Regions from separate parts of the Micromonospora sp. NPDC005163 genome, predicted to be linked through region 3. Evidence: riboswitches for the same ligand, from Rfam matches in the RefSeq annotation. Region 3 holds a riboswitch; each other region holds the start of a gene.
The links. A riboswitch is a leader RNA that binds a small molecule or an ion and turns the genes downstream of it on or off. The one in region 3 is predicted to bind S-adenosylmethionine.
Positions count from the first base shown of each region.

Region 1: another riboswitch for S-adenosylmethionine. It lies ahead of thrC (threonine synthase); the one in region 3 lies ahead of ACWD6N_RS33295 (aminotransferase class V-fold PLP-dependent enzyme).
Region 2: another riboswitch for S-adenosylmethionine. It lies ahead of ACWD6N_RS09615 (ABC transporter substrate-binding protein); the one in region 3 lies ahead of ACWD6N_RS33295 (aminotransferase class V-fold PLP-dependent enzyme).

Region 1 is NZ_JBSFYP010000004.1:774-3,031, forward strand. Features, by position in the region: gene thrC (threonine synthase) at 1-1,249, opposite strand, end outside; SAM riboswitch class I at 1,260-1,395, opposite strand; gene ACWD6N_RS04845 (DMT family transporter) at 1,519-2,258, opposite strand, start outside.
Region 2 is NZ_JBSFYP010000009.1:99,576-101,833, reverse strand. Features, by position in the region: gene ACWD6N_RS09620 (amino acid ABC transporter permease) at 1-223, opposite strand, end outside; gene ACWD6N_RS09615 (ABC transporter substrate-binding protein) at 267-1,169, opposite strand; SAM riboswitch class IV at 1,438-1,549, opposite strand; gene ACWD6N_RS09610 (APC family permease) at 1,636-2,258, opposite strand, start outside.
Region 3 is NZ_JBSFYP010000083.1:3,586-5,843, forward strand. Features, by position in the region: gene ACWD6N_RS33290 (PrsW family intramembrane metalloprotease) at 1-755, opposite strand, end outside; SAM riboswitch class IV at 779-899, shown strand; gene ACWD6N_RS33295 (aminotransferase class V-fold PLP-dependent enzyme) at 970-2,220, shown strand.

The DNA of each region.
Region 1 (2,258 bases), on a different contig from region 3:
AGGGCTTGATGTGGTGCGTCGGGCCGACCTGGTTGGCTACCGCGTCGATGGTCTTCAGGCCCTCGCCGGTGTTGAACACGACCGTCTCCGCCGTGGGGTCGAGCCGGCCGGACTCGACCAGCTTGCGCAGCACCGCCACGGTGACCCCGCCCGCGGTCTCGGCGAAGACCCCGGTGGTACGTGCCAACTGTCGGATGCCGGCGCGGATCTCGTCGTCGTCGGCGTACTCCATCCAGCCGTCCGTGCGGCGGACCGCCTCCAGGGCGTAGAGGCCGGCGGCCGGGTCGCCGATGTTGAGCGACTTGGCGATGCCGGTGGGCTTGACCGGGGTGATCGTGTCGGTGTCGGCGTGCAGGGCGGTGGCGATCGGGTTGCAGCCGGCGGACTGGGCGCCGAAGACCTTCCAGCCGCCGGCCGGCGCCTCGACCAGACCGATCTCGACCAGCTCGGAGAACGCCTTGTCAATCTTGGTGAGCAGCTCGCCGCTGGCCATCGGGATGACCACCTGGGCCGGGATCCGCCAACCGAGCTGCTCGGCCACCTCGTACCCGAGTGTCTTGGAGCCCTCGGCGTAGTACGGCCGGACGTTGACGTTGACGAACGCGGTGTCCTCGAACTCGTCGGTCTCCACCAGCTCGCCGCAGAGCCGGTTCACATCGTCGTACGAGCCGTCGATGGCGACCAGGTCACCGCCGTAGACCGCGGTGGTGATGACCTTGCCCTGCTCCAGGTCGCTCGGGATGAAGACCACCGAGGGCACCCCGGCGCGGGCGGCGTGCGCGGCCACCGAGTTGGCCAGGTTACCGGTGGAGGCGCAGGCGAACCGGGTGAAGCCGAGCGCCCGGGCGGCGGTGAGCGCCACCGATACGACCCGGTCCTTGAACGAGTGGGTCGGGTTGGCGCTGTCGTCCTTGACCCAGAGCGGCGCGGTGATGCCCAGTTCGGCGGCGAGGTGCGGGGCCGCTACCAGCGGGGTGAGCCCCGGGTTCAGGGTGACGCGGGTGGACGGGTCCTGACCGGCGGGCAGCAGCGCGGCGTACCGCCAGATGTTGTCCGGGCCGGCCTCGATCCGCTCACGGGTGACCGTGGCCAGGGCTGTGGCGTCGTAGTCGACCTCCAGCGGGCCGAAACACTCGTAGCAGGCGTGCTGGGCGGCGAGCGGGTAGCGGGCCGAACAGGCGCGGCAGACCAGGGCGCGGGCGGGGCTGGCGGAGGTGTCGATGCCGGAGGCGGCGAGCGTCGACGTCATGTCGAGGGTCCTCTCATCTTTCCCCGCATCGCACGGTGCGGCGGGGACGGAATTGGCACCTGCCCCGCGGGGCGCTCAGCGGTGAGCGCGCGGGGTGGTTGCCGGGGCGTCGTCGGGCCGTATCCCTCAGCCCCTCTGGATGAGGTATTCAGTTGTGCCGCCGAGTCTAGGCAATGCGGCGACGGGAGGCTCCCGGCGTCCCGCCAGGTGAGCGATCGGCCGGCGGCGGCCGGGACGACCTGCGCCGTCGATCTGACTCGGCCGGCCGGTTAGCGGGCCACCACCGCGACCGGGTCGACGACCGCCGTCCGGTCGACGACGGCGGTCGCCTGGTCCGCGGGCACCGCGGCGGTGCGGGCGCGGGTCGCCACGTTGGCGGCGACCAGGGCGGCGATGGTGATCGCGGCCCCGACAAGCTCGACCGGCTCGGGCCGGTAGCCGCGGGCGATCTGCACTGCGAAGGTGGTCACCGGGACCAGGTTCATGAAGAGCGCGGCGTTGGCGGTGCCGAGCCGCTGCACGCCGGTGTTCCAGGCCAGCACCGCGACCACGGCGCCCACGATCACGGCGTACGCCAACTGCGGCGCGACCGCCACCAGGTCGGCGGCTCCCGGCGCGTGCTGCCAGCCGATGCCGTCGGCGAGCACGCTCGCGGCGAGCATGGCGGCCGTGCCGGCGAGCGCGGTGAGGGTGGTGTACCGCAGCGGCGACCAGCCGCCGAACCGGCTGGCGCCGTGGGTGTAGATGGCCCAGCCGAACACCGCGCCGATCATCATCAGACCGCCGAGGCCGAACTGACCGAGCCCGGCCAGGCTCCCGCGCGTGATCACCAGGCCGACGCCGAGAAGCGCCACCAGGGAGAGGGCCAGCAGGAGCGGCTTCGGGCGTACGCCGTCGCGGACCCAGCGGACCAGCTGGGTGATGACCGGGGTGGTCGCCACGAAGAGGGCGACCTGCTGCGGTGCGGCGTGTTCGAGCGCCAGGTTGGTGAGCACGTTGAAGCCGGCGA
Region 2 (2,258 bases), on a different contig from region 3:
GCCCCCGGAACACGTCGGTGTAGACCCGCGCCGGCCAGCGCAGCCACCGGCTGCGGGAGATGCCGGCGACGGCCAGCAGCAGGCCCAGCACCGAGCCGAGCAGGGCGGCGGAGACCGCCAGGATCAGCGTGTTGGGCAACCCGACGGTCAGCATCTCGGGCAGCGCCTCGCGCATCGCGTCCCAGTCGAAGAAGGTCTCCCACAGGGTGCTCAACGGATCCATTGGTCGCCTCTCCTACCGCCCCGCTCGCTCGTCACCGGGTGTCTCAGGACGCGGCCGACGCCGACGCCGACGCCGACGCCGACGCCGACGCCGACGCCGACGGTGCGGCCGGCACGGTCACCGTGCCGCTGCCCGGGCGGAAGTCCGCCGGTACGGGCCGACCCGGGTAGTACTGCGCCTGCAACCGGCTCCAGGTGCCGTCCGCGATCACCTCGTCGAGGCCCTTGTTCAGCGCCTCCCGCAGTTTGTCGCCGCCCTTGGCGACGGCGTACGCGGTCGGTGCCGGGCTGAGCTGCTTGGCCGCCACAGTGATCTTGCCGTTGCTGTCGGCCGCCGACGTCTCGCCGATCTCGGCCGGGGCGATCCACGCGTCGGCGGTGCCCGCCTTGAGCTGGTTGATCGCGCCGTTGTAGTCCGGCACCCGGACCGGGTTGAGCTGCTCGCCGGTGGCGTAGTCGTCCTGGACGGTGCCCTGCACCACCACGACCCGCTTGCCGGCGAGCTGGTCGAAGCCGGTGATCGGCGAGCCGGCCGGCACGTCCAGGCCGAAGTAGCCGAAGTCGTAGCCGTTGCCGAAGTCGACCGTCTTCTTGCGCGCCTCGGTGATGGTGATCGAGGAGCTGCCGACGTCGAACTTGTGGTTGTTGACCTGGGAGAGCAGCGCGGAGAAGTCGGTGCCGACGAACTCCACCTTCAGGCCGAGCTTGCTGGCCACTGCGGTCAGCAGGTCGTTGTCGAAGCCGGTGAACTTGCCGTCCTTGAGGTACACGTTCGGTGGCGCGTCGGTCAGCGTGCCGGCGCGCAGCACGCCCGGCTGCGCCAGACCGTACGGGTTGGCGGCGGCGTCGGACGAGGTGTCGTCGCCGCACGCGGTGAGCGCGGTGGCGGCCAGGATCGTGGACGCGCCGAGGGCCGCGGCGCGGGTCAGGGCAGGAAGGAATCGCACAGGTGTCTCCGAAGTTTGCGCAGCGGCGGACGCAGATGTGCGCCGCCGACGGTGCGCCCGGTGGGCGTACCGCTGGGATGGGTTCGGGAAGGGGTGCGCTAGTACGCGCGGCCGCGACAGGCGGCGCTGCACACCCGCATCAGGTCCACGTGCCGCCTGCGGGTCAGTGCCGGTGTCGGCCAGCCGGTGCGGGAATCCGCGGCGTCGGCTGATGGTGTGGTGCTGAGGATGCGCATGGCTCTCCCGGGTCTGTGCTGACCTGGGTGCCAGGCCACGCTTGCACCGACGTCGTGCCGGTGCCTGGTCTTCACCCGGGGCACCCCACCGCGGAGGAGGGTTGCCGGCCAGCGAGCCGGGGCTTCGCGCTGGCGCTCATGACCTGCGCCGAGGCTAGCAGCCCGGGGAGGCGGATCGTCCAGTCGTTATGACCACGCTCACCGTCCGCGACTGGCGTCCGGTCGGCAGGTCAGCTGGCGTGCACGTGCGGACGGCGGCGCGGGTCGGGTTCCTGGCGGCGCAGGATCTCCCGGGTGACCGGGGCGATCTCGCCGTGGCCGAACGCCAGGTAGCGCAGCAAGTTGCCGCCCGGGTTGCCCTCGGTCCACTCGAAGTAGATGTGCGGGCACCGCCCCGCCCGGTCGCGGATATCCAGCAGCAGGGCGGCCACCGCGCTGGGCACCGCGGAACTGGCGAGGCTCAGCACCGGGTACCGGTCGTGCTCCACGCTGCCACGGATCAGCAGCTCGGTCTCGAAGTCCGACGGGTCGGTCACCGTCACCTCGACGAAGATCACCGCGCTGTCGGCCGGGAAGTCGTTGTCCGCCACGGTCTGGGCGAGCTTGTCGCGGTACTCCGCACGGTCCCGGGTGGCCGGCTCGTGCGCGATGAGGCGGACGCGGCGCCCGCTGCACTCGTCGATCAACCGGGTGGCCTCGGCGTCCAGCTCCACCCGGTCGACCCGCAACTCGAAGGCGCGGAACAACCGGGACAGCAGCGACACCACGATCATCCCGCCGATGAAGCAGGCCGCGATCTTCACGCCGTCGGGACGTTCCACCACGTTCGCCGCGGTGGTGTAGACGAAGGCGA
Region 3 (2,258 bases):
ACACCGAGCCCCACACCGGTCATCGAGGTGAACAGCGGATGGGCGAACCCGAACAGCAGGATCCGGACGATGAAGATGGCGATGACCTGTTGAGTGCCGGTCGCCGGGCCGTACCGGTCGGCGCCGGCCGCATAGCCGTACCCGCCCAGGTAGAGGATGTTCTCCACCATGGCGAAGCCGACCGCGGAGAGCCCGCAGTAGACCAGGCCGTCGGTGATCCCGGACCACTCCCGGCGACGGAACACCAGCAGCAGGATCGGGCCGAGGGCCTTGGTCAGCTCCTCGATGAACGGCGCCACCAGCACACCGGTGAGCGCGGACGGCAGCCCCCAGTCGGCGAACCGCGCGGCGGCGAACTCATTCACGGTGAGCGATGCGGCGGTGGAGACGAACGCCCCCCAGGCGAAACAGAAGATCAGGTACTTCAGCGGCTCCGGCTCGTATCGGTCGAGCCAGAGGAAGCAGGCGACCAGCACCGGCACCGGCAGGATGGCGGCGACCACCCCGATCAGCAGCGCCCGTACGCCGAGCGACTGGCCGAGCGTGAAGACCATGAACACCGCGCACCCCGCGATGAACAGCACCACCCCCGCCAGCACCAGGAACCGCCGCCACCCCAGTCGGCGCAGCGGCATCCGGGGCGCCGCGCCGGCGGACGGGGCTGCGGGCGCGGGCGGCGACGGCAGGGGTGCACCGGGCGGGGTGTCGGCCATGCGGTCAGCGTAGCCATCCGCCGCCGGCTGGTCCGGGCCCATCGGCAGCCGCTATGCTGCCGGCAGGTCACGAGCGCCAGCGTCAAGCCCCGGCTTGCTGGCCGGCAACCCTCGTCGAGTTCGCGGTGGGGTGCCCCGGGTGATGACCGGGCCCAGCCCGATCGGTGTGCTGGGCAAGCGCGGACCCCGTCCCGACATCGCACCCGGGGTCCCTGACCCCGGAGGTTCCGGCGTGTCCGTCACCCTCGTACCCTCGCTGCCCACCCGGTCCGGCAGCACGCCCGCGCCGGCCCCGTCGCGGCCGCTCGACGTGCTCGGCGTACCGGGCGAGATCAACCTCGACTACGCGGCCACCGCGCCGTGTGCGCGGGCCGCCGCCGACGCGGTGTCCGAGCTGCTGCCCTGGTACGCGAGCGTGCACCGGGGCGCGGGAGCGCTGTCCCGGCGCTGCACGCTGGCCTACGAGCGGGCCCGGCAGACGGTGGGCGACTTCTTCGGCGCCCGCGCCGACGACCACGTGATCTTCACCCGCAACACCACGGATGCGCTGAACCTGCTGGCGCGGGCGGTGCCCGCCGGCACGACGGTGGTCACCTTCGCCGGAGAGCACCACGCCAACCTGCTGCCCTGGCCGCGTGGCTCGGTACGGCTGCCGGTGCCCACCGAGCCCGCCGAGGCGGTACGCGCCCTCGCCGCCGCCCTCGCCGAGCTGCGCCGGGACAGCAACCCGGCGCTGCCGGTGCTGGTCGCGGTGACCGGGGCGAGCAACGTGACCGGCGAGCGCTGGCCGGTCGCCGAGCTCGCCCGGGTCGCCCACCGGCATGGGGCACGGATCGTCCTCGACGCCGCACAGCTCGCCCCGCACGCACCGGTCGACCTTCTCGCGCTCGACGTGGACTACCTGGCCGTCTCCGGCCACAAGCTGTACGCGCCGTTCGGCGCGGGCGTGCTGGTCGGCCGGGCGGACTGGCTGGACGCCGCTCCGCCGTACCTGGCCGGCGGCGGCGCCACCAGCCACGTCGGGCCGGCCACGCACGACGTGACCTGGGCGACCGGCCCGGCCCGGCACGAGGGCGGCACGCCGAACCTGCTCGGTGCGGTGGCGCTGGCCGCGGTGTGCGCGGCGCTGGCCGGGGCGGACCAGGCGACGCTGGCCGCCAGCGAGCAGGCGTTGCTGACCCGGCTGCGGACCGGCATCGCCGCCCTGCCGCACGTGGTGGAGCTGCGCACCTTCGGCCCGGACGCGCCCCGCGTCGGCATCGTCTCGTTCGTGGTCGCCGGGTGGGACTCGGCCGAGGTGGCCGCGCGGCTGGCCGCGGACCACCGGATCGGCGTACGGGACGGGCTGTTCTGCGCCCACCCGCTGGCGCGGCGGCTGCTCACCGAGGCGGCGGGGCGCACCGGCCGGCGGGATCTGCCGCCCACCGCGCTGCGCGCCAGCATCGGCCTGGGCAGCACGCCCGCCCAGGTGGACCGGCTGCTCGCCGCCCTCGCCACGCTGGGCTGAGCCGGGCCGGCCGGTGGCGTGAGCCGGGCCGGCCGGCG